DNA from 3 places in the Exiguobacterium sp. U13-1 genome. Region 3 is predicted to be linked to each of the others. Evidence: riboswitches for the same ligand, from Rfam matches in the RefSeq annotation. Region 3 holds a riboswitch; each other region holds the start of a gene.
What was found. A riboswitch is a leader RNA that binds a small molecule or an ion and turns the genes downstream of it on or off. The one in region 3 is predicted to bind S-adenosylmethionine.

Region 1 (11,075 bases), 470 kb from region 3:
CCATCGCGAATCAGCTCCTTAAATTTTTCCGACGAGGTCAAGGCTTGGTGTGAGTGTTGCAGAGCCTTCTTCCCATTTCGCTGGGCAGACTTCGCCTGGATTGTTACGTACGTATTGTGCCGCTTTGATTTTGTTGACGAGCGTGCTCGCATCACGACCAATGCCGCCTGCGTTGATCTCAACCGTTTGGATGACGCCGTCTGGATCGATGATGAACGTACCGCGGTCAGCAAGACCATCTTGTTCGTTCAAGACTTCGAAGTTACGTGAGATGACGTGTGATGGGTCGCCGATCATGACGTACTCGATTTTACCGATTGTTTCTGATGTTTCGTGCCATGCTTTATGTGTGAAATGCGTATCTGTTGAGACAGAGTAAACTTCAACGTCAAGCGCTTTGAGTGTTGCGTATTGGTTTTGGAGATCTTCGAGTTCTGTCGGGCAAACGAATGTAAAGTCTGCAGGGTAGAAACATACGACACTCCATTTACCGCGAAGGTTGGCATCCGTTAGGTCAACGAATTCTCCGTTGTGGAATGCTGATGCGCTGAATGGTTTTACTTCACTTCCGATTAAAGACATGATAAAAATCCTCCTCAAGGGTTCTATATTTAGAATCTGTTCTAGTGCATACAAGGAATCTGTATTTATCACACTAGAATAATTCTAATCTAATACTAATTTCATATAGACCAACACTTTTGTCAAGGTATAATCGGCAATTTCTTATTTCAGGAAAGATTGTGTGAACAAAAAAAAGAAATCCCGACGCCTAAATGAAACAGGAGTCGGGATCTGTATTTCTTATTGCCAGTCTGTATGGAAGACGCCTTCGCGGTCTGTCCGAGCATACGTGTGAGCTCCGAAATAATCGCGTTGCGCTTGCAACATGTTGGCATTCGAATTCGCTGTCCGGTAGCTATCATAATACGTCAACGATGTCGAGAGACACGGTAGAGCGAAACCAGACAAAGCACCCTCAGCAACAACATGACGTAACGATTCTTGATACGCCTGTACTTTCTCAGCGAAGAACGGGGCGAGCATCAAGTTCGAGAGGTTCGCATCATTTTTGAACGCTTCACTGATGACGTTCAAGAAGTCGGCCCGGATGATACATCCACCACGGAAGATCAAGGCGATCTCCTCGAGGCGTAAGTTCCAGTCATACAACTCAGACGACGTCCGGTACTGAGTGAAGCCTTGCGCGTATGCGGCAACTTTCCCCATATAAAGCGCTTGACGAATCCGTTCGACCCACGCGTCTCGCTCAAGCGTTGACAAGTCTTCTGGTCCCTTTAGGACAGCAGACGCTGCGACGCGTTCTTCTTTGACAGCCGAGAGGTAACGCGCGAACAAGGCTTCCGTGATAATCGAAGAGGCGATGCCATTATCAATTGCTTGCAGGCTCGTCCATTTTCCGGTTCCTTTTTGACCGGCCTGATCGAGAATGACATCAATCAACGGTTGACCTGTCTCGTCATCCGTTTTCCGGAGGATGTCCGCTGTGATTTCAATCAGATAACTCTTCAGTTCGCCTGCATTCCACTCGGCGAATATGTCCGCAACTTCCGTGACGTCGAGTCCGAGACGGAAACGGAGGAAGCTATATGCTTCCGCGATCAGTTGCATGTCAGCATACTCAATCCCGTTGTGGACCATTTTAACGAAGTGACCAGCGCCCTTCGGACCGATATAGACACAACATGGATCTCCTTCGACGTGAGCAGCGATCTTCGTCAAGATCGGTGCGACATGGTCGTAGGCTTCTTTCGATCCACCCGGCATGATCGCAGGACCGGTCCGCGCACCGACTTCACCACCCGATACACCGACACCGATGTATTCAATCCCGTGGCGTTGTAACTCGTCGAAACGACGCTCTGTATCGAGGAAGTGAGAGTTCCCACCATCCATGATGATATCGCCTGTTTCGAGATGCGGAAGTAACGATTCGATAACTGAATCAATCGCGCTACCAGCCGTGACCATCATGAAGATCTTACGTGGGCGAGCGAGTGATTGAACGAATGCTTCAATGTCGTAATACGGATGAAGGGGTAGTCCTTCATCGTGTGCGACGAGATCGTCTGTTAGATCACGTGTGTAGTTATAGATGGCGACTTCTTCTTGATGACTCGCCATGTTCAGTGCTAAGTTGCGGCCCATGACACCAAGACCGATGACTCCGATAGAATGTTGCATAAGTAGAACGACTCCTTTTTTTAGACGACGAGGCTGAGGAGAAGAACGAACCCAAGTCCACAAACGGAAATGATCGTCTCAAGCACAGTCCATGTCGCAAACGTTTCTTTTAATGATAATCCGAAATACTCTTTAAACATCCAGAAGCCCGCATCATTGACGTGTGAAGCGATCAGACTACCTGCACCAGTCGCGAGAACGACGAGCGCTAAGTTGACGTCGGATTGCTCTAGTAACGGAATGACGAGACCTGCCGTTGATAGGGCAGCGACTGTCGCGGAACCAAGTGAGATCCGGAGAATCGCAGCGATCAACCAAGCGAGTAGAATCGGAGATAACGCTGATCCCTCAAATAATTGTGCGACGTATTTCCCAACACCGCCGTCGATCAAGACTTGCTTGAAGGCACCGCCACCGCCGATGATCAATAGCATCATCCCGATTTGGGCGATCGCCGTCGTACAAGACTCCATGACCGTTTGCATCGGAATCTGACGCGCGATCCCCATCGTGTAGACCGCGACGAGTAATGAAATCAACATCGCCGTCGAGGCGTTCCCGATGAACTCGATTGCCGAGATGACGCTGTTTTCACCCCAGCCGAGTGTTTCTTGTAAAAGCGTGAAGATTGTTGCGACCGACATCAAAAGAACCGGTAGCATCGCCGTGAAGACACTGATGCCGAAGCCTGGTGTCTCGTCTAAATCAAATTCTTTTTGTTCCCCGAGTGACGCGATGTTTCCTGTCCGTGTAAACGATTCAGGAACGAGTCGTTTGGCGATTTTTGTAAAGATAGGACCGGCGATGATGACCGTCGGAACAGCAACGATGAAACCATACAGTAAGACTTCCCCGATATTTGCTTTATACTCCCCGGCGATGACAGTCGGACCCGGGTGTGGCGGTAAGAATCCGTGCGTGACGGACAGCGCTGCGACCATCGGGATCCCGAGATATAGGATCGAGACGCGGAGCTGACGTGAAATCGCAAAGACGATTGGAATCAAAAGAACGAGTCCGACTTCGAAGAAGAGTGCGATCCCGATGATGAATGAAGCGACGACGACCGCCCATTGGATGTTCTTTTCCCCGAATCGGGCGACAAGCGTCATCGCGATTCGCTGCGCCCCCCCGGCGTCAGCGATCAGCTTTCCAAGCATCGCACCAAGACCAAAGATTAGTGCGAGGTGACCAAGCGTTCCGCCGATACCGGCTTCAATCGTCTTGACGATCTGATCGAGCGGCATGCCGAGCAGTAATGCAACGCCAAAGGAAACGATGATGAGTGAGACAAACGTATTTAATTTCAACCCCATGATGAGAACGAGCAACGCAACGATCCCAATTCCTACGATGACTAATGGCATGATGACTTCCCCCAAAAGATTATGTTAGTTTTCTTCTTGAATCAAACTCCGTTGATACGAAGCGATTCGTTTGTGATCCTCGGACAATGTCCGGGCCAGACTAATGAAAATTGGTAAGAGCTGACGGTATTCATGCATCGCTTCTTCATTTGGTACATGGCGATGTGTTTCCCCGATCATCTCGGAGACGACTTCGAACGAATCGACTTCCCCAGTCGCATACAGTCCGAGAATACAAGCACCGAGACATGAACTTTCGAAACTTTCCGGAATGACGACTTCCGACTCGAAGATGTCCGCCATCATTTGGCGCCAGACTTCAGACCGGGCAAAGCCACCTGTTGCCTGAATCCGTGTCACGGGACCATCCATGCACTCGACGAGGGCGAGGAAGACGGTATACAGATTGTAGATGACACCCTCTAGTGCTGCCCGGATCATATGCTCTTTTTTGTGTGAGAGAGTCAGACCGAAGAACGAACCGCTGACATCCGGATTCCACAGTGGTGCTCGTTCGCCGGACAAGTAAGGATGGAACAATAGCCCGTCGGATCCTGGACGGACGCGTTCGGCAATCTTCGTCAGGACGGCGTACGGATCGATGCCGAGGCGTTTTGCTGTCTCGACTTCTGCTGAAGCGAGTTCATCTCGGATCCACCGTAAGACCATTCCGCCATTGTTGACAGGACCACCGATGACCCAGTGGTCCTCGGTCAGGGCGTAACAGAACGTTCGTCCTTTTTCATCGGTCTGTGGACGATCAATAATCGTTCGGATGGCGCCGCTTGTCCCGATCGTGATCGCAATTTCCCCTTTACGAATCGCGTTAACACCTAAGTTAGAAAGGACACCATCACTGGCACCGACTAGGAACGGCGTATCGATGGAAAGTCCCATTTGTCGTGCGTAATCGGCATTCAGTCCAGTACATGACGTCGTCGTCGGTACCGGCTCTGATAAGTAGCTCGCATCGATGCCAGCAACGTGTAACGCGCCCGTATCCCAGCCTAATTCATGAATATTGAAGAGACCGGTTGCTGAAGCAAGAGAGTGGTCAATGACATATCTGCCGAACAGTCTTTGGAACACGAACTCCTTGATCCCGACATATTTTTTCGTTTGAGCGTGGAGCTCCGGACGATCTTCGACGAGCCAACTGATTTTGCTGAGCGGTGACATCGGGTGGATCGGTGTCCCGGTCCGGTGATAGATCGATAGACCATATTGTTCCTTGATCTTGTTCGACCATGCTTCACTCCGACTGTCTGCCCACGTGATGCAGGCAGTCAATGGTTGATGCTGTGCGTCCATTGCGATCAAACTGTGCATGGCACTACTGAACGCGACGAACTTCGGTGACATGCTCGGATAACGCTTCGTGATCAAACGGATGGCTTCGAGTACAGCATCAAAAATTTCTTCCGGATCCTGCTCCGCCGTCGAGCGGTTCGGTGTATGGAGCGGGTAACCGACGTTCGTTTGTCCGATGACCTCTCCTTTTGTCGTAAATAAGACCGCTTTCGTACTCGTCGTTCCGATATCGACGCCTAACATGTATTCAGTCATGTGAATCGACTCCTTTCGACATCATTTGTTGCGTTTTCCAGAGATCTTCGACTTCCTGGACGTCATCAAAGTTCTGATGTAAGGAAGCGACCATCCGTTCACGATCCCCTGTCTCGATCGCTTCAATGTACAAGGCGTGGTTCGCGAGGATGCGTTCGAAGTCTTCGATGTCTTCCTCGAATCGTACCCGCATCGATAGGAGGATGAAACTTTCCATGACCGGTTTGAGATTTTGCCAAATCATGCTGACATATCCATGATCAATCGAGCGGATGATCGTTTCATGAAAAAGTACGTCCTGGAAGGAGAATTCATCGGCATCCTTATATTTGATGGCAACCTTCATCATTTCGAGAATCTTACTGAGTTCACGGACAAGTTCAGACCGTTCGATCTTAACGAGTCGTTCGAAGACGAACGTTTCGATGAGTAGCCGGACATCATAGATTTCCTGAATGTCGCGCTCGGACAAACCGACGACGACCGCTCCCATTCGCTCGAGACGAATCAATTGTTCGGATGCAAGGACCTTTAACGCATCGCGGACAGGCGAGCGACTGACTGAAAAATCAGAGGCTAATTTGTTCTCAGATAAAATGGTACCGCTTTCAATCTTTCCTGAAATGATGCGCATCCGTAGCTCGTGTGCGACACGATCTCCGGCGGAAGCTTTTGCTAACCACTTCAAGGGGTATAACAGTTCTGACATGGAATCACCTGATTTCTAAAGTGAGTATACTTGTATACAAGTTAGTATATACGTTTTTTTCTAAAATGCAAACGCTTAACTTAAAACGAATCGATCCACGCAGAAACCAGGAAATCGGTTCCAAATATGTTAGGGTGAAGGAGTAAGCAACGCACAGAACGGGTAAGGAGGAGGTAGTACATATGAACATGTTAGTTGTAGGTGCAGGGGCAGTTGGAGGATATTTCGGAGGTCGTCTTGCTGAGCAAGGAGAACAGGTGACCTTCCTTGTCCGTCCGAATCGATATGAACAACTACAAAAAACAGGACTACACATCACTAGTCCTCATGGTGATATCGCGATTACACCTCAGTTGATAACACGAGACATGCGACCGGATCGTGCATTTGATGTCATCTTGCTTTCGACGAAAGCCTATCACTTAGATGACGTCCTACAGGACCTTGCGCCATTCGTTTCGAGCGAGACGTACATCATTCCTTTGTTGAACGGCATGCAACACATACGACGGTTAACAGAAGTCTTTGGAGAAGATCGAGTACTAGGAGGTCTTTGCTTCATTGAGTCGACGCTTGATGCAGAAGGGCGCATTTTACAGACAAGCCCGTCCCATCGGCTGTTGTTTGGTTCACGAACCGGTAAACCAACAGCGCGTCTAGAGGAGATCGCAGCGTGTTTTGCGAAAGCGAAGGCACCAATGATGTACTCGATGCATATCATGGATGACATGTGGCAAAAGTATCTCTTCATTTCGACATTCGCCGGCGTGACGACGCTATTTCGCTCAGCTATTGGTCCGATTCGGCAAGAAGCTGTCGGGCGTCAAATGATCCTAGACGTCATGAAGGAAGCGAAACAGGCGATGGAAGAACAAGGCGCAGTCTTTAATGACGATGTAGAAGCGGTGCTGTTGAAACAGATGCATGGAATGGAAAACACGATGAAATCGTCGATGTTACGGGACATGGAAAAGGGTCAGCCCGTCGAAGTGGAACATTTTTTCAGTGCGTTATTGAAGCCTTCTACGACTGATCAGATGAATGCCTTGAAATTAGTCGAAGCGAATCTGCGCATGTATCTCAAAACGATTAAATAGTTACATTTTTCTATTTTAGAAAAATTATGGAGTAATGCAAATGTTTCGTTTTGATGACGAAAGACCTGTTTCCCTTAGGAATCGTTGACTTCCGAAATAAAATTCATCTATTCTTAATGAGATTGAAAAAAACTGATAATATATTTTTCCGTATTTTTTTTCTTGCGAGGACGAATGAAGCAGACGAGAGGGGAAGTTTATCCATTATGAAACGTATTATTATTCGTGCAGGTATGACACCATTCGAACAGTTCGATGCTCCTTATTTGATGAAACATAATTCCATTGGAGGAAACGTTGGAAATCTTATCTATCAATACAGTATCTTTCGGACGTTGATGACAGAAGGTACGACGATTACACCTGACTATTACTATTACGACGAAGAACGGGCAGACGAAATCAATGCCAACTTTGATCTTTATGTCATTCCGTTAGCGGACGCATTCCGAAAAGAATTCGTACCGACGTTACGGAAATATACACGTCTCATCAAAAAATTAAAGATTCCAGTCGTCGTCATCGGTGTAGGATTACGTGCACCGTTTGAACCAGACTTAGATGGTGGATTCCCATTCGATGAAGATGTTAAAGCATTCGTCAGTGCCGTTCTCGAGCGCTCAAGCATGCTTGGTCTTCGCGGAGAGATCACATCGAAATACTTAACACGTCTTGGTTTCCGCGAAGGGATCGATCATCGTGTCATTGGATGTCCTTCGATGTACGCGTTTGGTCGCGACTTGCACATCCGTGAAACGAACATCACACCTGAGTCGATGATTACGGTCAACTCGTCACGTTTGGCTCCACAAAACGTCCTTGATTTCATTACACGCGGAATGGAAGAATACCCGAATCATTACTTCATTCCCCAGTGGATGAAGGAACTGAAGTTAACGTACACAGGAACGCACCCGATCGCAGATCTTTCAGTGACGAACTATCCGGTGAAGATGTCGGATCCTGCTTATATGAATGATCGGGTCCGTTTCTTCTTGAACGCACAGACATGGTTCGATTTCATCGGACAAGCAGACCTTAGTTTTGGTGCGCGCTTGCACGGAAACATCACAGCGACGCTTGCGGGTACGCCGAGTATCCTCATTCCAAAAGATGCACGGATGCGCGAATTGACGGATTACCATCAATTGACGCACATTTGGGCGAACGACATCAAAGCGGATACACAATTATCCGACATCGTAGCCAACGCTGACTTCCAAAGTCCAGCACGTGTTCAAGCGCGTAACTTCGACAACTTCGTTGACTTCTTGAACGTGAATGATCTTGAGCATATCTATCAAGAGACGAACTATCCTGAGAATGTACCGTTTGACCGTCAAATGGCGCAAACTGAGTTGCTCCCACCAGTCCAGCCGATTTCTGGCGTAAGTCTTGAAGAAGCAGTCGCCCGTTTCGAACGGTTCTTCCCGGAACAAGAGAAGAAGATTGCGGATGCGCAAAAACAAACAAAAGCACAATTAGCTGAAAAAGATAAGAAAATCAAAGCATTGCAGAAACAAACAGGAACGGCTCAAAAGGATCAAGAGATTGCGGCGCTCAAAGCGCAACTGGCTGCCCAAACGAAGAAAATGAAACATCAGCAAGGGACATTGAACCGGAAAGCGGTTCGTGCAGCCTTGAAAACAGCGGATTTATTCGCCAAAAAATAAGACCTCCAAACATTCCGGAACGATACGATGCGGAATGTTTTTTGGGTAGAAGTATTCTGAATTGTGTTGACAATTCGAAAAAGACTTGATAGGGTTAGGAACAATTACATACTTATCCAGAGAGGTGGAGGGACTGGCCCTATGAAACCTCAGCAACAGGTCGAAAGATACTGTGCTAATTCCTGCGGGTGCTGCACCCGATCGATAAGATTTCCGAATTGTCGACCGACGCATCCGTGAGGATGCGTTTTTTGTTTGAAATAGGTGGAATGAGGAGGAAACGAATTCATGAAAACGAGTGGGGCTTTTCGACGCAAGATGGAATCACGTCATCTGATTATGCTGTCGTTAGGTGGTGTCATTGGAACAGGATTGTTTTTAAGTACAGGTTATACGTTAGAACAAGCAGGACGGGTCGGGACGATTTTGTCGTATTTGATTGGGGCAGTCGTCGTCTACTTAGTTATGTTAAGTCTCGGTGAACTCGCCGTGCACATGCCGGAAACCGGTTCATTTCATAAATACGCAACGAATTACATCGGACCCGGTACCGGTTACACAGTCGCCTGGCTCTACTGGCTGACGTGGACGGTCGCCCTTGGTTCAGAATTCACGGCAGCAGGTATTTTGATGCAACGTTGGTTCCCGTCGATTCCGGTGTGGGTGTTCAGCGCCTTATTCGCTGCGATGATCCTTGGTATCAACGTCTTGAAGGTCCGCGTGTTCGCTGAAGTCGAGTTTTGGTTTTCAGCGATTAAGGTCGTGACGATCATTGCTTTCATTTTACTTGGTGCGGGAGCGATCGTCGGCTTCATTCCACTGCAAGATGGTAGTCCGGCTCCATTCTTTTCTTCGTTAACCGAAGGCGGGTTGTTCCCAAATGGCGCTTTCGTCATCTTCATGACGATGCTTGCCGTGAACTTTGCTTACTCGGGAACGGAACTGATCGGTGTAGCAGCAGGTGAAGCAGTCGATCCGAAACGGACGATTCCGCTTGCGATCCGGACGACGATTTTACGACTGGTTCTCTTTTTCGTCGGTACGATCATCGTGTTAGCCGTCTTGTTGCCAACGGAAGGGAAAGGCGTACTCGAAAGTCCGTTCGTCGCCGTGTTTGAACGAATCGGAATTCCTTACGCAGCAGACGTGATGAACTTCGTCATTTTGACAGCGATCTTGTCGGCAGCGAACTCTGGACTTTACGCCGCCTCTCGGATGCTCTGGTCGCTTGCGAACGAACGCATGATTCCACGCTTCTTCGCCCAGGTGACGCCAAATGGGGTGCCACTACGAGCCGTATTGTTCAGCATGCTTGGCGGAGGACTTGCCTTGCTGTCTAGCATCTATGCAGCAGGAAGTGTCTATATTGCGCTCGTCTCGATTTCCGGTCTCGCTGTCGTCGTCGTTTGGATGAGTATCAGCGTTGCCCAGTATCGCTTCCGGAAACAATTCCTCCGTGAAGGGCATACGGTCGACGAATTGGTCTATCGCACACCACTCTTTCCATTCGTCCCGATCGTTGCTTTCGTCGTTTGTTTGATTTCCCTGATTGGTATCGGATTTGATCCGACCCAACGCATTGCCTTGTACTGTGGTATTCCATTCATCGTGATCTGTTATGTCGTTCATGCGTTCACGAATTCTTCTCAGAAACGGAGTGTTGAAGATGTCCCGAATCAAAAATCCAGTTGATCAACGATTACAGGAAGTTCCCTTTCTCATTTTAGATGGTGCCCTTGCAACCGAACTTGAACAGAAGGGATTCGACCTGAACGACCCGCTTTGGTCAGCACGTCTCTTAATCGAAGCACCGGAACAGATCGAACACGTCCATCGTGACTACTTTGAAGTAGGTGCCGATGTTGCCATCACTTCAAGCTATCAAGCAAGTATTGAAGGATTCAAGCAACGTCATATTAAGACAGAGGAAGCACAGGCGCTGATTCGAAAAACAGTCACCTTGGCGCAAAATGCACGCTCGCGTAGCGGAAAGAGTGACGCATTAATCGCGGGATCAGTGGGTCCTTATGGTGCCTACTTAGCAGATGGCTCTGAGTATCGCGGTCATTACGGGGTGTCAGCAGATGTGCTAGAAGCCTTTCACAGACCACGTATCGAAGCGTTGATTGAAGCAGGAGCGGATCTGCTGGCATTCGAGACGATTCCGTCGCTCGAGGAAGCGGTCGTGTTGTTCCGGATACTTGAAGCGTACCCAGAAGTGTCTGCTTGGCTGACGTTCTCGCTTCAAGATGCGACACATATCAGTGAAGGAACGGCACTTGCGACGTGTATTGAGACGGTTGGACAACACCCGCAACTGGCAGCAATCGGTGCAAATTGTTTTCCGGCATCTTACGCGACTGACTTTATCCGTCACGTCAAGGCGTTGACGGACGTGCCAATCATCGTCTATCCGAACTCTGGTGAGGTCTATGATCCGGTCGCAAAAACATGGTCG
Region 2 (11,075 bases), 260 kb from region 3:
CCGGCATACTTCAAGCGTCAACTTGACGTCTGCGAATTGATCGTCCGGTGCATAAAAACAAGCCAAGTTCACACGCGGCAGTTTTTTTCGTTCCTCGTCATGTACGACGATCTCTTCTTCGATTTCCCGGTACTGTGCATAGGTCAGTTCACCGATACGAACAGTATCTTCCGTACTTTGACCAAACGGTAACGTACCGAGTGGCGCATCAGGTCGGAAACGATCGAACGCACTTGCGAAGACTTGTTTGACGCCTCCGAGTTGTTTTGAAGGGTGCCAATCAAACAACGGTGAAATGAACGACAGACTGGCGACCGGTAATTCATATTCTTGCAACAGACGATTGACGACGAGTGCGCCCATGCTACAGGCGACGATATGAATCGGTAACTTACGTTTTCCGGCTTCACGTAATGCTTCTTTTAATAGTTGACCATGTTCTTCAAACGAGATACGACGTGGCGCGTCGACGAGCAATACTTCATACTCTCGTTCGAGTACCCGAATCAAAGCTTCACTCGGACGGGCACGCAGTTGTAACGGATAGACTAATACGATGATTCCTGTTGGTTGTTCAACCACAAACTCACCTCTTCACTTCATACTTCCTTTTCACGATACCTTATTTCAAGCGCAATCGAAACCGTCCCAAGACGGATTTCACGAGGCGACATGGCGAAGACGAATGACAGATTCTACTTGCCCAAAGACTTCTTCCGTCATCTCACTCAGTTCTTCAAAACCAAATGAGGTCAAGAACTGACGTGCTTTATAGTTACGTGCTTCCACGTAGACTTCGAGTGGGACGGCTCCTTGTCGTTCGAGTTCACGGATCAGACGTCGCCCGATACCATTTTGCTGATATTTCGGTAAGACGTACAGACGAACGATCTCCCACGTTCCCTCAACATCAACAGCATGAATGAAACCGACGATTTCCTCGTCGATGATTCCGACATAAAAATACTCTCCCCGTGCTTCTTCCGCCGTCCGGATCGCACGAACGACTTCTTCTTGCGGATACGCCTCCTGCACGAAATGCGCTTTCGAACGTTCGGAATAGATTTCTGCATACGTATCCAACCAAGATGTGACGGCAATGTCATGAATACGTCCTGCATCAGCTGGAATAGCTTCGCGTATTTCCATAATCGGAACCCCCCTTTGTATTCATACGAATCGACTCATGTACTTTTACCCTCTTCTAGAAAAAACATTCGTTTCCTGCAAAGTTCCCCGTAAACAAAAAAAGTCCGAAAACCCGCGTAGGGTTCTCGGACTTTTTGATTATGCGAAACGTTTTGCTTGTTCTTCAAGAACTGCTGCTTTATCTGTTTGCTCCCATGGAAGCTCAACATCTGTACGACCGAAGTGACCGTATGCAGCTGTTTGACGATAGATCGGACGACGGAGATCAAGCATGTTGATGATTCCAGCCGGACGAAGATCGAAGTTTTCAGCAACCAATTCGACGAGTTGCGCTTCAGGAAGTTTTCCTGTACCGAATGTATCAACCGCGATTGATACTGGGTGCGCGACACCGATTGCGTACGCAAGTTGAACTTCTGCTTTGTCTGCAAGACCTGCAGCAACGAGGTTCTTCGCGACGTAACGTGCTGCGTATGCAGCTGAACGGTCGACTTTCGTTGGATCTTTACCTGAGAATGCTCCACCGCCGTGGCGTGCGTATCCACCATACGTATCAACGATGATCTTACGACCAGTCAATCCAGCATCTCCTTGTGGTCCGCCGATAACGAAACGACCAGTTGGGTTGATGAAGAATTTCGTTGCTGCGTCGATGTATTCAGCCGGGATGACCGGTGTGATGACGTGTTCTTTCAAGTCAGCTTGGATTTGCTCAAGCGTGACTTCTTCTGCGTGTTGTGTCGAGATGACGATCGTATCGACACGAACTGGCTCGTTGTTCTCGTTGTATTCGACCGTGACTTGTGTTTTTCCGTCCGGACGAAGGTAGTCGAGTTGACCGTTTTTACGCACTTCTGCCAAACGGCGTGCGAGACGGTGCGAAAGCGAGATTGGAAGTGGCATGAGTTCTGGTGTTTCTTTCGTTGCGTAACCGAACATGAGACCTTGGTCTCCTGCACCGATAGCATCGATTTCAGCATCAGACATGCTGCCTTCACGTGCTTCAAGCGCTTGGTCGACACCAAGAGCGATGTCTGCTGATTGCTCATCGATTGATGTCAATACAGCACACGTGTCCGCGTCGAAACCGTATTTCGCGCGTGTATAACCGATTTCACGAATCGTTTCACGAACGACTTTTGGAATGTCGACGTAAGTGGATGTCGTGATCTCACCTGCAACGAGAACGAGACCTGTTGTAACAGAAGTTTCTGCCGCAACACGTGCGTTTGGATCCGCTGCGAGGATTGCATCAAGAATTGAATCCGAAATTTGGTCACAGATTTTATCTGGATGACCTTCAGTGACTGACTCCGACGTGAAAAGTCGGCGATTAAGGTTTGTCATGTATGACCCTCCCAAAAAAGAATTTGACGGTGTACTCATTTCCCCTAGTTGAGTGGGACGGTAAAATGAAAAAAACCTTTCCAAGTCCAAAAAATGGTCAGGGAAAGGTTGTGCGTTCTTCCTTTACCCTCTTATCGTTCGAAGTGTTTACTTCGCTTCAGGAGAGCACCTTTTCCCTCATTAATATGTGAATTAATGTAGGACGGTTGCCGGGTTTCTTCGGGCCTTGTTCCCTCCACCTGCTCAGAATAAGAGTATCCGTTACGAATTACATGATATAAAGTTGTAACTACTCTGTCAAGCAAGGTTTCAAATTCTAGTCGAAACTTTTTGAAAGAGATGTTAAACTGTTAATGCTGAAAGCGTTTCCAGATAAATAGAAATCAGCACCAGAAAATGATTGCTCTCTCTTTAGTATGTCATATATAATAAATGTGTCATACTAAAAACGATGAGCCAAAACCAACGTAGGGGAAAGGTGGGGTCAGGATGCCGATGACGGTCCTGAATATCGAAGAACTACTCAAGAAAGAGCATGTGTTCAAACAACTATCTGTTGCTGAACTTGTCGAACATGCGATTCGAAACGAAGAAGGTGTCCTTGCTGAGAACGGCGCATTATCTGTAGAAACGGGGAAATTTACAGGTCGTTCACCAAAAGATAAGTTCATCGTCCGTGATTCTTCCTGCGAGTCTCACATTGATTGGGGTCACGTTAACCAACCAATGGATGGAGACAAATTTGAACAATTGTTGCAGAAGGTTCTTCGTTACATGAACGAAGCCGATCATCTCTACTACACAGAAGCTGCAGCAGGTGCAGATACGCACTTCACCCTTCCGGTCCGTGTGCTCACACAATACGCTTGGCATAATCTCTTTGCCAAACAACTCTTTTTACGCGAATATCCTGAAGTGGCTGCCTTTGAACCGTTCACGGTCGTCTACGCACCACATTTCAAGGCAGATCCTACCGTTGACGGAACGAACTCTGAGACGTTCATCGCCATGTCGTTCGAACACCGAATCGTCTTGATTGGTGGAACGGAGTATGCGGGCGAAATCAAAAAATCAATCTTTTCCGTCATGAACTACCTCTTGCCACAAGAAAACGTTCTTTCAATGCACTGTTCGGCAAACGTCGGACACGAAGGTGACGTTGCCTTGTTCTTCGGTCTATCTGGGACTGGTAAGACCACCCTTTCCGCTGATGATAGCCGCCAATTGATTGGTGACGACGAACATGGTTGGTCACACGATGGTGTCTTCAACATCGAAGGAGGATGTTATGCGAAGACGGTTAACCTGTCACGTGAAAAAGAACCACAGATTTTTGACGCAATCCGCTTCGGAACGGTTCTTGAAAACGTCGTTCTTGATGAAACACGTCACCCTGATTACGATGACACATCGTTGACGGAAAATACGCGTGCTGCTTATCCGATTACAGCAATTGATAACATCGCTGTTCCATCACGCGCTGGTCACCCGAAGACGATCGTCTTCTTGACGGCTGATGCGTACGGTGTCTTGCCTCCGATCAGCAAGTTGACGAAAGAACAAGCGATGTATCACTTCCTATCAGGTTATACATCAAAACTCGCTGGAACAGAGCGTGGTGTAACGGAGCCGGAAGCAACGTTCTCAACGTGCTTCGGTTCACCATTCCTTCCACTCATGCCTGAAAAGTATGCGACGATGCTCGGCGAATTGATTGATCGTCATGGTGTCACCGTTTATCTCGTCAACACCGGCTGGACGGGTGGTGCTTACGGTACGGGTAGCCGCATGAAGCTATCCTACACCCGGACGATGGTCAATGCTGCCGTCAACGGTACACTTGCAACGATTCCAACAGAAGAACATCCGATTTTCGGACTTCATATGCCACTTGAAGTTCCAGGTGTTCCAAGCGAGTTACTCAATCCGGTACGCGTCTGGTCGAATCCGGACGAATACGACACACAAGCGCGTTCGCTTGCTGAGAAATTCCAACACAATTTCCTTCGCTTCGAAAGTGCGACAGATGCAATCAAGTCAGCTGGTCCACGTCTATAAAAAAAGAGCCCTCGGGCTCTTTTTTTAAGCTTAGAAATCGGTAAATCTCTTAAGAAATTAATTCATGATTAACAAAAAAAGAAGTGCACGTTTTTCTCAATCAAGAAAAACATGCACTTCACTTTAGACTGACCTAGCAATATGAGACACATATAAAACACCTTGATTAGGCTGCCTGTACACCGTATTTTTTCGGTGTCAGGTAGCCTAATTTTTCTTGGATTCGTTCTTCGTTATAGTAATTTAAGTAATTAGTAACGCGTTCAGAGACCTCATGGTCTCTTAGTGAATTAAATTTGACGTACTGGAATTCCTCGGACTTTAAATTAGAGTGGAACGATTCGATAACTGCGTTGTCCCAACAGTTTCCTCTACGAGACATGCTGCTTGTTAGGTGATTCCTTTTAACGAATTCTTGAAAGGCGTATGACGTATAAACACTTCCTTGGTCCGAATGAAGGATGACCCCTTCGGGATAGTTTCGATTCTCAAGCGCTATCTTCAACGTATCAATCACAAGAGACGTTTGTTGATGCTCGTATAACTTGTATGCGATGATTTCGTTATTAAAAAGATCCATGATGGTGGAAAGATATTTCGTCGTGCTGCCGTATTGGATATAGGTGATATCCGTCACCCACTTTTGATTCGGTTTACTTGCTGTGAAATCGCGCTTGATGAGATCCGGTGCCGTTATGATGCGCTCACCTTGAGACTTCCATCTTCGCTTCGGCTTGATCCGACATTGGAGATGGTGTTTTTGCATGATTTTCTGTACGGTATTCCGATTGGCTTTTAACTGATAGATTTGCTGTAATAATGCCTTTATTTTTCGATGTCCATTCCGATACTTCGTCTGTTTACTTAGTTCAATGACGGTTTTTTCGAGCACCGAAGGTGCTTTCACAGATTCCTTAATCCAACGGTAATAGCTTGCTCTTGGTACATTCAAAGCGCTAAGAATGGCGGTGATTGTATACTTTCTCCGAAGAAACTCTACAATTTTTATGACTACTTCTTTCTCAACTCTCTTTCGATTTCCATGTACTTTTTTAAGATCTCATTTTCCATCTTCAGATGTGACATTTGTCGTTCTCTCTTGTCATCCTCACTCGCAGAATATGGACCATGTCCATAGGTATATTGTTTACCGATTGGCTGATCAAATCGATAATGTTCGTTAGAGCGATACCATCTCATCCATGTTTTGATTTGAGATTCATTTTTGATTCCGTACTTCTCCATGATTTCTCTCGTCGTTAACTTACCACTCAGCTTATCTTTGACTACTGCCCATTTCACTTCACTTGAATATACGTTTTTGCCCATGCAAAAACACCCCCGATGTTAGTACTTTTTAAAAGTGTACCACTCCGAAGGTGTTTTATATTGTCTCAAAATTTTAGGTTAGCCCACTTTTAGTCTAAAACAGAATCCGTTTTTTCTTGAAGATGTGTTTCTTTTTGGTTGAGCCACTCCTGACTTTCTGCTAGTAGCGCATAGGAACGAGTAAGCGAGACACCTAAACGTTGACTGAGCAGTTCGAACTGATCAAAATCACCGCGATCTGCACTGATTGCAAGCACTAAACAATCCCGAAACGGATGATCTTTTCCTTGTAGAACGACCTTTAGAGAATCTTCAATTGGCAGTTGGTCGATGATGTCGTCGATATCCACAGACAATAACGCATCAATATGTGATAACAGACCGATCATATAAGCACTCTCCGGCTTTAACGTACGCGTCTCTTTCGCAAACAACTCGCAAAGTTTTGCACAATGTAAGGAAGACCGGAGTAACTCATTTGACCATTCGTAAGGACTAGCAAGCTTCATCTCGCGTAAGACAATTAACGAAATCCAGCTTTTGAGTTGCGAGAAGCCTAGCAATGAGATGGCTTGACGAACAGAGCTGACCGTATTTCGTAATCCCATGCCCGGAGAATTGATCAGTTGCAGTACTTGAATGCTGATATACGGATTTGCTTCAATCTCATCAATGACTTCATCGTATTTTTCGTCCGTATCGAGCCATTTTAGCATCTTCAGCAATACCGGCAATTGAGGAGGGACAGCTTTTCCCTTCATCAACATTGGCTTAGCGTAAAAATAGCCTTGAAACCAGTCATATCCCATGGCAAGACAACGTGTATGATCCTCGTGTGTCTCGACTCGTTCGGCAAGCATCTTAATATGGGGATAATTACGCCGGACAATATGCAAGATTGCACTTTGCTCGCGAGTGGGAATCGCTTCGATGTCGATTTTAATTAAATCAATTAGTGCAAATAATTCTGTTCCATGTTGACGAAGTAAATCCGTTTCAAAATCATCGAGTGCTAGCGTAAAACCTGCTTCTTTCCAACTGTGCAACACAGATAGCATCTCTGTATCGATGTCGACAGTTTCTAAAATTTCGATAACGAACCGACTTGGATCTAAATAGTGAATCAGATCACTTTTTAAGAGATCCGCCGTAAAGTTGACGAAAAGTTTTTTACCTTCAGCGACATGCTCCACACCCATATGAACAAGTGTATTCGTTAATACATCCATTGTCGCTAAGTCACCGTCGAATACATTCATTTGTTTGACGGAACGATACAGCAACTCAAATGCATCAACTGCTCCGATTCGGTCAACGATGGGTTGACGTGCTAATAAGATATCCATCGTCCTCCATCCCCCTCTACATTACTCATATGGTTCTAATTATATCAAAATTTATTTTTTAGGAAGTTTATTGTTTTTTACAACGAATCAATATTCTTTTTTTCCCATTATGTATGTAAGTTCAATTCTTTAGATGACAAAAAACCGATACGACATTCGTCGTACCGGTTACATCATCGATTATAGATACCAGTCTCAAACCAATTCAATACATTCCACGTCACACGTAACTTTTCGTGAATCGGAAATTGATGCGCGTAGGCGTAAGTCTGAAGCATCGTCTTTTCGGAATGACGCGCAGCATAAGCCGTCGCGTGGCGTAAACGAACGTTTTCATCATACGCACCGTGAATCAATAACACTTCACCTTGAGGTGCGACATGAAGCGGAGAGCGAACCGCGTATGCATCAGGAACCGTGTCGGGTGTACCTCCCGTGTAGCGACGAAGCATCTTTTGCATCGTCTTCTGCTCTTCATAGGTCCATTTCAACTCGGTCACCCCTGCCCACGACACCGTTCGGGCAACTGGACGATGATGCGCAAGGAGCAATGCCATCTGCCCACCACGTGAAAATCCGAATGCGTGAACATGCGAGACACGTTGCTGCAACCAGTCAAAGGCACTGCAGGCGTCTTCGATATCGTGATGACCGAAGTCTTCTTTTCCCGTACCGCCTAAATTCCCCCGATAGAAAGGTGCCATGACAAAAAAGCCAGCCTGTGCGAACGCGAGCAGTCGTGTCGGTCGGACCATTCCGATCGAACGCGTTCCACCACGCAAATAGAGAATTCCCTGACCATTTGCGACTTGCGGGAGTACGATATAGGCACCGACCCGTTCCCCATCCCCTGTGGTATAGAACATCCGAAACGTACGAAACGGACCTTGACGCGGAAGTTCAAACCAATCGGCGTTCGCTAAGTACACGGAGCGTCTCCGGAAGGACACGGTCCTTCATCATGAAGCTGTATTGTCGATTCGTATCGAGACGATCAGGGAGTTCCTCGAATAGAAAAGCACCATCTGTTTCATCCACGGCAAGATGAGACGACAATGATCCGATTTGCGCGAAATAGATGTTTTTGATGATCGTATCACCTTTTCCGGCAACACGATACTGTCCGACATATGAGAGAGAATCGATTTTCCCACCCGTCTCTTCCATCACTTCACGACGTGCGGCTTCTTCTGCTGTCTCACCTGGTTCAACCTTTCCGCCGGGAAATTCGTACCCACGCTGCTTATGATGGGTCAGCAACCATTTTCCTTCGTACACGGCAATGACCCACACGTGCAAGGGACGATCCGAGAACGGATGGTCATCAAAACTTAATTCCACTTGATTTTGATAATAATCCAAGAATGTAATCACGTACGTGCACCTCATTTCTTCTTCTAACTTCACTTTACCTGTTTCACGGGTATTCTAAAAGTGAAAACGCTAGGATTACCTGTAAATCTGGAAAATGATCTCCTACTATCATCCGGTAAACGCAAAAAAACAGCCGATGTTCCACAAGGGAACGATCGACTGTCGTTTCACATTACTTCAAACGTGCTTCGAGTTCTGCTTTTTCTGCTTCGAATCCTGGTTTCCCAAGAAGCGCGAACATGTTTTTCTTGTACGCTTCGACGCCTGGCTGATCAAATGGGTTCACTCCGAGGAGGTAACCACTCATCGCACAAGCTTTTTCGAAGAAGTAGAACAGGAATCCGAGGTGATACGGTGTCATCTCTGGAAGTTCGACCGTCAAGTTCGGTACTTGTCCATCCGTGTGCGCAAGCAACGTACCTTCTGCCGCCTTATCGTTGACGAATTGAATCGACTTGCCTGCAAGGAAGTTCAATCCATCGAGATCCTGAGCATCTTCTTCAACCGTCAACGCATGACGCGCTTGACCGACTTTGATGACTGTCTCGAACAGGTCACGACGACCTTCTTGGACATATTGTCCCATCGAGTGGAGATCCGTCGAGAAGTCGACTGCTGCTGGGAAGATCCCTTTGAAGTCTTTTCCTTCTGACTCGCCGTACAATTGTTTCCACCACTCCGATACATAATGAAGTGCTGGTTCGTAGTTGACGAGAAGCTCGATCGTCTTCCCTTTCGCATAAAGCGCATTTCGGACGACCGCGTATTGATACGCTTCGTTGTCAGCTAGGTTTTCGCTCGCATAGCGCTCTTGCGCGTCACGGGCACCTTGCATCAACTCTTCGATTGAAATACCAGCTGCTGCGATTGGTAATAGACCAACCGGTGTCAAAACAGAGAAACGGCCGCCGACATCATCCGGAATGACGAAAGTTTCGTATCCTTCAGAGTCTGCGAGTGTTTTTAATGCACCGCGTGCTTTATCCGTCGTTGCATAAATCCGGTGTTTCGCTTCTGCTTTACCGTATTTTTCTTCCATGAACGATTTCAAGAGACGGAACGAAATTGCTGGTTCTGTCGTTGTACCCGATTTTGAGATGATGTTGACCGATACATCTTTTCCTTCGAGGACTTCGAATAAATCGTGCAGATACGTCGATGAGATATTATGACCTGCATAGATGATTTGTGGTGCTTTGCGATCTTCTTTTGATAACAAGTTATGGAATGAGTGTCCGAGCATCTCAATTGCAGCACGCGCACCGAGATACGAACCGCCGATTCCGACGACTAACAACACATCAGAATCCGACTTGATTTTTTCTGCAGACGCTTGGATGCGTGCAAACTCCGCTTGATCGTAGTTCGTCGGAAGATCTACCCATCCTAAGAAATCACTTCCTGCGCCTGTTCCTTCATGAATCGCATGGTGAAGCGTCTTTACCGTCTCCGCCATATGATCTACTTCATGTTGACCTACAAATTGTAGGGCCTTCGAATAATCAAAACGTACTGTTGACATGCCATCGTCCTCCTTATTCATTCGCAACGAAATGCGACCTTCCTTTTCATTAAAACGCAAGAAGGAAGGTCGTTCAAGTCTTTTGTGAAATGAGTAGCAAATGTTACAGATTGTTATAGGGCAGCTGTCACGATTTGACGAACATCTTCGTTTCCAAGTGATTTGAAGTTTCCGAAGTCGCCGCGTGTCATCGCTGACTTGACGATTGAATCAACTGTATCTTCTTTGATGTCGTAATCAGCAAGACGGTTTGGTGCACCGAGTGATGTCCAGAAAGCGCTGATCGCGTCAATTGTCGCGTGTGCTGCTTCCATCTCTGATTTACCTTCCGTATCAACGTTAAAGACGTTCTCACCGAGTGTCACGAAGCGATGTGCATTTGATTCGTCAAGCACGTGGCGCATCCAGTTCGGGAAGAGGATTGCGAGTCCACCTGCGTGCGGGATATCGTGAACAGCTGAGACAGCGTGCTCGATGTTGTGTGATGCCCAGTCGCCGCGTGCTCCCATTTGAAGAACACCGTTAAGTGCCATCGTACCAGCGAAGAGAATCGTGCCACGAAGTTCAACGTTCTCGAGATCGTTGACGAGTTTTGGTGCTGCTTCGACGACTGCTTTCATGACACCTTCTGTCATCCGTTCTTGGACCGGTGCATGCGCAGGGTGGAAGTATTGCTCGAGGCAGTGGCTCATCATATCGACGATACCGTAGATCGTTTGATCTTTTGGCACACTGACTGTGTACTTCGGATCAAGAATTGAGAAAGTCGGGAACGTAAGCGGGCTGCCCCAACCGTATTTCTCTTGTGTCTTCCAGTTCGTGATGACCGATCCTGAGTTCATCTCAGAACCTGTTGCTGCAAGCGTCAAGACTGTTCCGAATGGGATGACTGTTTCTGGTGTTGCTTTACCGATGACGAGATCCCACGCTTCGCCTTCATAAGGAATACC
Region 3 (11,075 bases):
ACACGATGAAGCGGTCGCGCCCCTCGTTTTTTCCAGCACGTAACGCACTCTCCATCTGACCAATCCGCATCTCAAGCGATTCCTTCGTATTTGGTAAGATGACGCCCATCGTCGCTGTCAGATGGACTGCCTGATCTTCGAGGTCGATCGGTTGACGCACGTCCTCTAAAATCTGTTCGAATACCTCTGTCATATCTTCCTGCGAGACACGTTTGATCAGGAAGAACTGCGTACCATTGTAACGGATACATGCTTCATCTTCCTTTAGCGTCCGTAGCATCCGCTCCGCGAACTGGCGGATGACGGCATCACCCTTATCAAAACCGAATGTATCATTGACCCATTTGTATCCATCCAGATCAAGTAATGCCATCGCCATTTCCTGTTTCGATCGACCATAATGGGTATCGACCTTCGCCATATGATGATCGAGCCACCGGCGATTATGCAGCCCCGTCAAATGATCGGTATACGCCATCATTTGCAGTGCTCGACGTTCAAGATGAATATAAAGACCTGCAATCAAGATGACGATCAAGAAGACGGGAATCGCGACTTCGCTCAAGATATTCGACGTGATCGGAGTATCCCCGATGATTCCGGCATTAGTAGATGGAATACAAAACGAGGTGCCAAGCATCCCGACATAATGCATCGACGAGATGGCAAACCCCATCACGATCGCGATGGGAATCAGAATGCGTTTCTTATCGACATGTCGCAAACGATGAAGCAGTAGCAAGGCGATATAGGCGACCGTGACAGCAATCAAGACCGATAAGAGAAATAAGCTTGTCTCATACCGGACGGTTCCGCCGAACTCCATTGCCATCATCCCGAGATAATGCATCATGGCGATTCCGCCCCCCATCAGTCCTCCCGCTAAAATGACTTTCTTGCGTGTAATCACCGACGAATACAACAGATGGAAGGCAATGAAAGCAGCCAAAATGGCGGGAATGACGGACAAGAACATTAAAAACCAATCATAGCGAACCGTAACCGACAGCGCGAACGCGCCCATCCCGACGAAATGCATTCCCCAGATCGATAATCCCATCGTTAACGACGATAGAAACAAAGCACGCTTCTTTAAGGCAGTGGCCTTCGCCAGACGCCGATTTAACTCTAGTGAGCCGTATGATCCAATGATGGCAACAAGCACCGACAACACGACCAATGTCACTTCGTAATGTTTCGTTAAGATAATCCATTCATTCATTGTATGAGGCCTCTCTTTGTGGATTGTCATTCTCCTAACTATCGTCTGCTCGGTCTCATTTCTTCAGTAAAAATTAGAAATTCATTCGATTTCTTATCATTTCAACGCGTATTTACTTATTCCATTCAGCACCTTGCACAAAAAAAAGCGAATCCGTACGAGACGGATCCGCTAAACTTCATTCTTATAACGCAACCGATGCGACGATTTCGCCTGTCGGTTTTTCTAAATCCGGTTCGGGTTCAACCGTAATGGCGACCGCGTCCACTTTGCCGTCTCCTTTAAGTGGGAAGACAGCTGCTGCTTCTCCATCTTTTTCGATGACACCGTTCGCAGTAGGTGTTTCGCCTTCGATCGTCCATAACTGATAAAGTTGCCCTTCTTGAAGGGGTGGTAAATCTTTTAACTGAACCAGCATGTACGATTTATCGTTTTGTGTGAAAATCATGCTCGATCCTTTGATGGACTCTGTGCTTTCGAAGTTCCCCATCCCTTTGATTTCATCCATCGCTAACGTCTCAGGTGTATCCGTACTTTCTTCCTGTGAGAGGAAGTAGGCATTCGCACCAAGTGAGAGAATCAAGGCGGCGGCGATACTCATCAACCAGCCGAGTGGGACACTCTTTTTCTTCGTTTGTTGCTGACGTGCTTGTTTGATGTCTACCGGAGTAGTCATCGGTGCTTCCTTCGGAGATGCTGTCTCTGCTGAACCAAGGACTTCTCCAAGAATCCGTGCTTTCATACCTGCAGGAACGGGTCGCTCCGGAAGCGATTCAGCGATGGGAAGCATGAGTTCTTCCATTTCTAAAAGCGCTTCACGACATTCTTCGCACGTCGCAAGATGCGCTTCGAACGCGTCGCGATCTGCTGCGGATAATGTTCCATTGAAATAATCGATTAAGTCATGACAACGTTCTTCCATCTCGTTCCCTCCCATCCATTCGTTTTCGTAATGCTTGAATCGCGCTCCTGATTCGCGTCTTGACCGTTCCAAGAGGTAAATCGAGCTGCTCTGAAATCTGTTGCTGCGTCATACCCTGGAAGTAAACGAGTTCAATCAGCTCTTGCTGTTCGGGTTTCAGTTCACTAACCGCCCCGCGCACTTCAGCAGCCGTTTCCCGCTGCATGACCGTCCGCTCGACCGGCTCGTCATATCCACCATCGCGCTCCTCGACTTCGATTGTCGGTTGTCGTTTTTCGCGACGGAGACAATCAAGTGCCGCGTTACGTGTAATCGTTAAAATCCACGATGAAAACTTTCCTTTTTGTGTATCAAAATCAACACGACCATTCCAAATCTTCATCCATACTTCTTGTATGACTTCTTCGGACAACCGGTCATTATTCGTAAAGCGATGGGCGAATGAGAACAACAGCCTCTCGTACTTATCGTACAATGTCTCGAGAGCTTGCTCATCACCGCTACGCATCAGATGATAAAGCGATTCATCGGATTGAGTGTGCATCCTTCTCCTCCTTCTGATGTCAGCCTTATCATATAGTATACGCAAGCTGACACCAAATCGTTTTCGATTTTATCAAATTTCTAAGTAAAAAACTTCACCACATCCATATTCCCTCATTCTATCAAAAATATAGCTTAAAATTCTGTTGAATTGACAGCGATACCGTAATGGGCATAGCATAAAGATACTACATGACGTCAGGTCAACGGGAATCGGAGGAATAATAATGGATTATGATCGGAAGATGAAGAACCGTGTTAGTCGGATCGAAGGACAGCTACGAGGCATTTTACGGATGATGGAAGAAGGGCAAGATTGCCGCGATGTCATCACCCAGCTTTCCGCTGCCCGTTCCGCGATTGACCGGACGATCGGCGTCGTCGTCAGTTCGAATCTAATTGAGTGCGTCAAGGACGCCGAACAAAATGGCGATGGACAAACCGAGGAACTCGTCAAGGAAGCGGTCAACTTGCTCGTTAAGAGCCGCTGATATAACGCTCGTAGGATAGTCTGCTTTGATAGCAGGCTATTTTTTTTAGACGTTTATTTAGTATACCAGCTGTTTGATCCAGGTTTGATTGCGCGTCAAAACAGGTATACTAAATTGTTATTATCTGGACTGCTCGTAAAAGGTGTCCACTTAGGAGGAAGAGTACTTATGACCGTTTCCCTATTCATTGATGTCGCATGTAAGACAGGCGAATCTCCTGTTTACGACGCAAAAACAAAGCGCTTTTATTTCGTTGATATTCCGAATCAACTTCTTTTTTCATATGACCTCGTCACAGAAGCGCTCAAACCGTATACGTTACCAAGCGCCATCACATCGATTGCCTTGACCGATGCACCGGATTTATTACGTGTCACGGCTGAACACGGATTCGGAACGTTTGATCTCAAAGAAGGACACTTGTCTCTTGAGCATCAACTGTCGTTACCCGATTCCGACCGAATGAACGACGGAAAGCTTGATCCGACCGGACAATATGTTGCCGGTAGCATTAATGAAGAAGACGGCAAGACCGCTGGATTGTTCCGTCTGCGTCACGATGGTTCCATCGATGTCTTGCACGAAGACTTAACGAACTCGAATGGACTCGTCTGGTCAGAAGATGGCAAGACGCTCTATCACATCGATACACCGACGAAAAAAGTCTATGCCTTTGACTACGCTCCAGACGCACCACTTTCGAATAAGCGTGTCGCCGTTGACCTTGAAGAGGAAGAAGGGTTCCCGGATGGTATGACGAAGGACGCGGAAGGTCACGCTTGGATCGCACATTATGCTGGATCATGCATCACCCGGTGGGATCTTGCGACAGGCGAAAAATTGGATCATGTCGACTTCCCAGTCGCAAATCCGACGTGTCCGATTTTCTATGAAGATCGATTGCTCGTCACGACCGCTGCTAATGGAGATGATGCACCACACGCTGGTGCCGTCTTCGCCGTAACATTTGAATAATTCGTAGAGGAGGGATCATCTTTTTAGAGGTGATGCCTCTTTTTCCACACAATTCGTCTAGACGCATCTAAAAAAACAGACGATACTAAAGAAGAAGACTATTCATTTTTTGAAGGAGTGAAGCCGATGCGTGTCACGACAATCGAACGTTTACACCAATTGCAGACGACCCCATCCTTTTTCCCGGTCAACTGCTACCTGTTTGAAGAAGTAGACAGTTTAACATTGATTGATGCCGGACTCGGAATCAACGCAAAGGCGCTCTATCACTACATTCGACAGCAAGAGAAACCACTCGGTGCAATCATCCTGACTCATGCGCACGCCGATCATGTCGGCTCACTTGATTTCCTGGCGAACGCCTTCCCACTCGCTGAAGTCTGTATCAGTTACCGAGATGCTGCATTGCTCAGCGGGGATGAGACGCTACGAGAAGGTGAAACGACACCCTTAAAAGGGGGCATTCCGAAAAACATCAAAACGCGACCGGATCGATTACTCGAGAGTGGTCAACAAGTCGGTAGTCTCAGTGTCATCGCCTCACCCGGCCATACACCTGGCTCAATCTCGCTTTGGCATGAAGGAAGCCGGACCTTGATCGCTGGAGATGCTTTTCAGACGCAAGGTGGACTTGCCGTCTCCGGTGATGTCCGTTGGCAATTCCCGTTCCCCGCACTCGCGACATGGGATCCGGACGTTGCCCTTCGCTCAGCTGATCAACTGACGGAACTGTCTCCAGATATTCTTGCCGTCGGACACGGTCCCCTCATTCTCGGACCGAGTTACGAGATGCGACAAGCCGTCGATCGATTCACTCAGGTCTTACAGACGAAAAAATCATCACCTTTCAAATAATATACGCATATGAAAAACATCCGCGAACGTGTTCCTGATATGTCGCGGATGTTTTTTCGTTCAACAGACGACTCACTTCTGTTCTGTAACAGTATAACGGTAGACGCGTGCTTCATAGGGACGCAAGATATCCGGGCTATCCGGATAGTTTGATACGAGCAATTTTTCATGTGGTAAAACGAGGGCAGTCTGCATCGGTTCATCATGCACGTTGAGGACGATCCGCCAGACCTCTCCCTCTAGTTCCCGCTCATAGATATAGAGATATGGATCATGGAGTGCTAAGTCTCGGTACGTACCGTAGACCATAATCGGATGATCCTTTCGCATCTGAATCAACGATCGGTAAAAAGCAAGCACGGACGATGGATCGGCTTCTGCCTGCGCGACATTGATGTCTGTATAATTCGGATTGACCGCTAACCATGGTTTCCCACTCGTAAAACCGGCTTCATGCGTGTCGTCCCACTGCATCGGCGTGCGGGAGTTATCGCGGGCGAGTAACTGCATCGATGAGAGTACGACCTCCGGGTCCTCTCCACCAGCAACGCGTTCTTCGTATCGATTGCGAAAGGCGACGTCTTGATAGAGCGATGGATCTGAGAAACGAATCCCCGTCATGCCGATTTCTTCTCCTTGGTACACGTACGGAATGCCAGGTAACGTATGCAACATCAAACCGAGTAATTTCGCACTCTCGACCCGGTACCGTTCACTGCCGAATCGCGTCACTTGTCGCGTATGATCATGGTTGTTGAGGAACTGTGAATTGACACCTAGTGGGTATAAGACGTCGTACCAGCGTTTCTGAATTTCCTTGAATCGTAAGAGATCCATTGCCTCCATGTCGTCCGCGATTTCGAAGTGAAACAGCGTCCGAAGTTCTTCTCGTTCTTCACTGACATATAACAGACCGTCTTCCGGACCAACGAACGGAATCTCACCGACTGTGAATAAATCTTTTCCCGCAAGGACGTTCGCATGCATCTCCTGCAGGAAGTCATGCACGCCTGGCTGATTTCCAAGGTACGATAGATCAAACGGATTGGCGACATCCTCGAACGACCGTTTTTTGATCAAGTTGATGACATCCATCCGGAAGCCGTCAATCCCTTGAGCGATCCACCAGTTCATCATATCGTAGATCGCTTGCCTCACAGCTGGGTGCTCCCAGTTTAAGTCTGGCTGTTCTTTTGCGAAGGAATGAAAATAATACTGCCCGCGCTCTTCACTCCACGTCCACGGGCTTGGCGCAAAGTAGGAGCGCCAATTGTTTGGAGGCGTATCTTTCGTGCCATCCTGCCAGATATACCAGTCTTCCTTATCGTTGATCCGCTCCCGCGACTGACGGAACCAGTCATGCTGGTCACTTGTATGGTTCACGACTAAATCGAGAATGACCTTCAATCCACGGGCATGAGCGGTCGTGATCAACTCCTGTAGATCTCCCATCGTTCCGGCTTTTTCCATGATCCCGTAATAATCGGCAATATCATAACCGTTATCGACGTCCGGTGAACGATAACATGGATTCAACCAGACGACATCGACACCTAGTGAAGCGATGTAATCAAGCTTGTCGATGACACCTCGCAAATCACCGATCCCATCCCCGTTCGAATCTTTAAAGCTACGCCAGTAGACTTGATAGACGACCGCCTCTTTCCAGTTAGCTCGCTTCATCTCCTCACTCCTCTCCCTACTCTTTATTCCCGCTCCACTTATCTGTACCTGTTTATCCGACAATTTTTTTGAATTTCGAAAAAGTTCTTTTCTTTTGACTGAATATTCGTTATCCTTGACGACAATACCACGAAGGAGGCATTCATCCATGAAACATTTCGCTCCATCCATCGCCATTGATCGGCTTCCTGCTCCCGTTTTCGCTGAGCTCGCAAACCGAATCGGTGCTGTAAAAGCTGCCGGACACGATGTCATCACACTTGGTCAAGGAACACCCGATCAAACGACGCCCGTACATATTCTCGATGCGTTAAAACAAGCCATCGACGAGCCAACGAACCTTCAATATCCACCGTTTCGTGGCCATGATTTTCTAAAACAAGCCGTCGCCAGCTTTTATGCGACTGAATTCGGCGTCACGATCGATCCGGCAACGGAAGTCGCGATTCTCCTCGGCAGTAAAGCCGGAATCGTCGCCTTACCGCAGACGATCGTCAACCCTGGAGAAGGTGTCATCGTCCCCGATCCAGGATACCCGGATTACCTGTCTGGCGCCGCACTTGCTGGCGCATTCCCGATTACGCTTCCGTTGCTCGAGAAAAACGGTTTCTTACCCGATTACGACTTACTTGATACGACGGATGTCGAGCGTGCCCGGATGTTGTTCCTCAACTACCCGAGTAATCCGACAGGCGCTACGGCGACGGCAGAAGCCTTCGAACAGACAGTCGCTTTCGCCGATGCCCATGATATCTGTGTCGTCCATGACTTAGCATACGGCGGCATCAGTTTCGATGGTCCGACGCGAAGTTTCCTGCAAACGGAAGGTGCAAAAGACGTCGGGATCGAGCTATTCTCACTCTCAAAACGCTTCAACATGTCAGGCTTCCGGATTGCCTTCGCAATCGGAAATTCGTCCGTCATCTCAAGCATCGAGACGTATCAGGAACATCTTTACGTCAGTGCCTTCACACCGATTCAACATGCTGCGACCGTCGCTCTGACGAGTGACCAGACATGTGTCCGTGAGTTAAGTAGCTTGTATGAAACACGACGTGATGCATTGTTCGCAAAACTTGATGCGATCGGTTGGAGTGGACCACGTCCGGGCGGTTCCTTCTTCGTCTGGCTGCCTGTTCCTGAAGGTTACACGTCCCAGAGCTTCACCGATCATCTGCTTGACGAAGCACATGTCGCCGTGACGCCTGGATCATTCTTCGGCGAATACGGTGAAGGCTACGTCCGGATCAGTCTGATTGCTGATGTCGAACGATTGGAAGAGGCCGTCGACCGAATCGGAACGCTCAACCTATTCCGGACACCTGTTGCGGAATAATTCAAAAAAAATATTTGACAGATGGGAATCATTTCCGTTAAAGTAAATCCCAACAGCATAACTACTTATCGAGAGCGACCGAGGGATTAGGCCCAACGACGTCCGGCAACCACCTATCAGGAACGGTGCCACATCCTACAGAATGGATTTCATTCTGAGAGATAAGTTACGAAATCTTACACTTTCGTCGCTTTTTTCTGGTTGCTCTGCTACTAGGAAAAAGCGACTTTTTTTGTACAAGGAGATGAGCGGATGATTGAATTCAAACAGATTACAAAACGGTTCGTCCGAGACCGGACTCCGATTTTCGCATTACGAGATGTTGATTTGACGATTCAAAAAGGAGAAATCTTCGGGATCATCGGTGAATCCGGTGCCGGTAAAAGTACATTGCTTCGCCTGATCAACGGGCTCGAGCACCCGACACAAGGAACCGTCAAGGTCGACGGTGTCTCGCTCGGCGGGATGTCAAAAGCGGACTTACGTCAACTTCGTTTGCGGACAGGGATGATTTTTCAACATTTCCAATTGATCCAGTCGCGCAACGTCGCGGATAACATCGCTTTTGCACTCAAGGCTGCTGGCGTCAAACGAGCAGATTTCCCGGAGCGCATTCGCGAACTCGTCTCGCTCGTCGGACTTGAAGGATTTGAGACGAACTTCCCGAGTCAATTAAGCGGTGGGCAGAAACAGCGCGTTGGGATTGCCCGGGCACTCGCAAACAATCCGACCGTTTTGTTATGTGATGAAGCGACATCAGCTCTTGACCCGGTCACGACGCTTCAGATTCTTGATTTGTTAAAAGATTTGAATGAACGACTCGGATTGACGATCGTCCTCATCACGCATGAAATCGATGTCGTCAAACAGATTTGTCATCGTGTCGCCGTCATGTCGCAAGGGGAAGTCGTCGAAGTCGCCTCTACCTATGACTTGTTCAGCCAAGCCAAACATCCGGTGACGCAACATTATGTCGACACGGCGTTACAAATCGAGCTACCGGAACGCATCTTACAAGCGACACCGGGAAAAATCATCCGCTTGCAGTTCACAGGCGAGAAGACCGGCGAGAGTACGTTATCAGAAGCAATCCGCCGTTACGATATCTCAGTCAGCATCTTGCACGGCAAGGTCGACTACATTCAAGACGTCGCCTTCGGTGTCCTGATTGTCAGCTTGACGGGATCATCCGACCAAATCGCTCCTGCCCTCGACTGGCTCGCGACGGAACTTCACGCACTCGAGGTGATTCAGGATGTGGCTTGATCGTATTCAAACGATGTTACCTGAGCTCTTGAAGGCACTCGGCGAGACAGCATGGATGGTCGGAATTTCACTCGCCTTCGCATTGGTCGTCGGGATTCCGCTCGGGATTCTCTTGTTCGTCACCGACCGCGGATTATTTTTTCAAAACCTTGCCGTCCGACGTGTTCTTGATTTCGTCGTCAACATCGTCCGGTCGCTACCGTTCATCATCTTGCTAGTTGCCCTCATTCCGTTAACGAAGTTCTTGCTCGACAATACGATTGGTCCGACGGCAGCATCCGTCAGCCTCAGTGTCGCAGCGATTCCGTTTCTCGCGCGACTCGTCGAAACATCACTACGTGAGATTCCGCCCGGTTTGATTGAAGCAGCGGAAGCGTGCGGGGCAAAACCATTACGAATCATCGTCAGCGTCCTTTTACCGGAAGCACTTCCCGGCATCATTCAAGGCATCACATTAACGACGATCAGTCTGATCGGCTTCTCGGCGATGGCTGGTATCGTCGGCGGCGGTGGTGTTGGTGACCTCGCGATCCGTTTCGGTTACTATCGCTACGATAATCTCATCATGATCGTGACGATCGTCGTGCTCATCGTTATCGTTCAAAGTATTCAAGCACTTGGCAATCAACTGGCGCGAAAAACAGATAAACGCTAATCATACATACAAAGGGAGAGTGGAATCATGAAAAAACGATATGCCTTTTTAGCAACAGCCTTACTCGGTGCAGGAGTCCTCGCGGGATGTGGAGACAGCAGTGCTGATGAAAAAGACAAGACGATCAAGATTGGTGCGACGAGTGGTCCGTATAGCGACATGGTCAAACAAGCGATCCAGCCACAACTCGAAAAGAAAGGCTATAAAGTCGAAATCGTCGAGTTCAGCGATTACATCCAACCGAACATCGCCCTCGGTAGCGGAAACATCGACGCCAACTTGTTCCAACACTCGATCTATCTCAAGACGTTTTCTAAAGAAAAGAACCTCGATTTAAAAGGACTCATCACGGTCCCGACAGCACCGATGGGACTATACAGCAAGACAGCGAAGACACTCGACGACGTCAAGACCGGTGCTGAAGTCGCGACGCCGAATGATCCGACGAACCAAGCACGAGCACTGAACCTCTTGGCAGAACAAGGCTGGATTGAACTTAAGCCGGATGTCGATCCACTGACCGTTTCCGAGAAAGATATCGTCAAGAATCCGAAGAAACTCGTCATCAAACCACTCGAAGCGGCTCAATTGCCACGTGCTGTCGAAAGTGTCGATATCTCAGCTGTTCCAGGGAACTTCGCGCTTGCTGCGAAATTCGACTTACTCGATGCGTTAGCGCTTGAGACGATGGACGAACAATACCGTAACCTCGTCGCTGTCCAAACGAAAGATGCGGACAAACAAGTCGCAAAAGACTTAAAAGCAGCCGTCGAATCGGACGCCTTCAATACAGTCATCGAAAAATCATTTAAAGGCTTCAGCAAGCCTGAATGGGCAAATTGATTCAAAAAACGACCGACATTCAATGAGATTACCTCTCCTTGAATGTCGGTCGTTTTGTGTTAAAACCGATACCACATCTGTTCTTCATCATGATACATATCATCGATTTTCAGCGCCCGTGGTTCAATCGCGTATGATTCAAAACCAAGTGAGCGATATAACGCTTTAGCAGCTTCATTCGTCCGGACGACCGAGAGATGGACTTGCTCAATCACAGGACGCTGCTTTAATGTACGACGTAATGCCTCTTGTACGAGTTGTCGTCCGACCTGTTGCTTTCGAGT

Region 1: another riboswitch for S-adenosylmethionine. It lies ahead of ESP131_RS01900 (amino acid permease); the one in region 3 lies ahead of ESP131_RS16020 (methionine ABC transporter ATP-binding protein).
Region 2: another riboswitch for S-adenosylmethionine. It lies ahead of metK (methionine adenosyltransferase); the one in region 3 lies ahead of ESP131_RS16020 (methionine ABC transporter ATP-binding protein).

Annotation. Positions count from the first base shown of each region.
Region 1 covers NZ_CP015731.1:361,905-372,979, reverse strand. The annotation lists gene ahpF (alkyl hydroperoxide reductase subunit F) at 1-4, opposite strand, end outside; gene ahpC (alkyl hydroperoxide reductase subunit C) at 19-582, opposite strand; gene gnd (decarboxylating NADP(+)-dependent phosphogluconate dehydrogenase) at 805-2,205, opposite strand; gene ESP131_RS01925 (GntP family permease) at 2,226-3,572, opposite strand; gene gntK (gluconokinase) at 3,597-5,138, opposite strand; gene ESP131_RS01915 (GntR family transcriptional regulator) at 5,131-5,847, opposite strand; gene ESP131_RS01910 (ketopantoate reductase family protein) at 6,030-6,944, shown strand; gene ESP131_RS01905 (polysaccharide pyruvyl transferase family protein) at 7,151-8,617, shown strand; SAM riboswitch class I at 8,727-8,828, shown strand; gene ESP131_RS01900 (amino acid permease) at 8,906-10,309, shown strand; gene mmuM (homocysteine S-methyltransferase) at 10,284-11,075, shown strand, end outside.
Region 2 covers NZ_CP015731.1:2,839,889-2,850,963, forward strand. The annotation lists gene ESP131_RS14725 (alpha/beta fold hydrolase) at 1-582, opposite strand, end outside; gene ESP131_RS14730 (GNAT family N-acetyltransferase) at 661-1,149, opposite strand; gene metK (methionine adenosyltransferase) at 1,288-2,496, opposite strand; SAM riboswitch class I at 2,625-2,751, opposite strand; gene pckA (phosphoenolpyruvate carboxykinase (ATP)) at 2,986-4,554, shown strand; one part of gene ESP131_RS14745 (IS3 family transposase) at 4,721-5,607, opposite strand; one part of gene ESP131_RS14745 (IS3 family transposase) at 5,607-5,883, opposite strand; gene ESP131_RS14755 (EAL and HDOD domain-containing protein) at 5,973-7,229, opposite strand; gene ESP131_RS14760 (alpha/beta hydrolase family protein) at 7,403-8,158, opposite strand; gene ytkD (RNA deprotection pyrophosphohydrolase) at 8,130-8,603, opposite strand; gene ESP131_RS14770 (glucose-6-phosphate isomerase) at 8,776-10,125, opposite strand; gene ESP131_RS14775 (iron-containing alcohol dehydrogenase) at 10,239-11,075, opposite strand, start outside.
Region 3 covers NZ_CP015731.1:3,096,466-3,107,540, forward strand. The annotation lists gene ESP131_RS15980 (bifunctional diguanylate cyclase/phosphodiesterase) at 1-1,222, opposite strand, end outside; gene ESP131_RS15985 (anti-sigma factor) at 1,407-2,144, opposite strand; gene ESP131_RS15990 (RNA polymerase sigma factor) at 2,125-2,688, opposite strand; gene ESP131_RS15995 (metal-sensitive transcriptional regulator) at 2,915-3,178, shown strand; gene ESP131_RS16000 (SMP-30/gluconolactonase/LRE family protein) at 3,347-4,153, shown strand; gene ESP131_RS16005 (MBL fold metallo-hydrolase) at 4,280-5,008, shown strand; gene ESP131_RS16010 (alpha-glucosidase) at 5,081-6,691, opposite strand; gene ESP131_RS16015 (aminotransferase class I/II-fold pyridoxal phosphate-dependent enzyme) at 6,840-8,027, shown strand; SAM riboswitch class I at 8,090-8,195, shown strand; gene ESP131_RS16020 (methionine ABC transporter ATP-binding protein) at 8,280-9,293, shown strand; gene ESP131_RS16025 (methionine ABC transporter permease) at 9,283-9,948, shown strand; gene ESP131_RS16030 (MetQ/NlpA family ABC transporter substrate-binding protein) at 9,976-10,791, shown strand; gene ESP131_RS16035 (GNAT family N-acetyltransferase) at 10,851-11,075, opposite strand, start outside.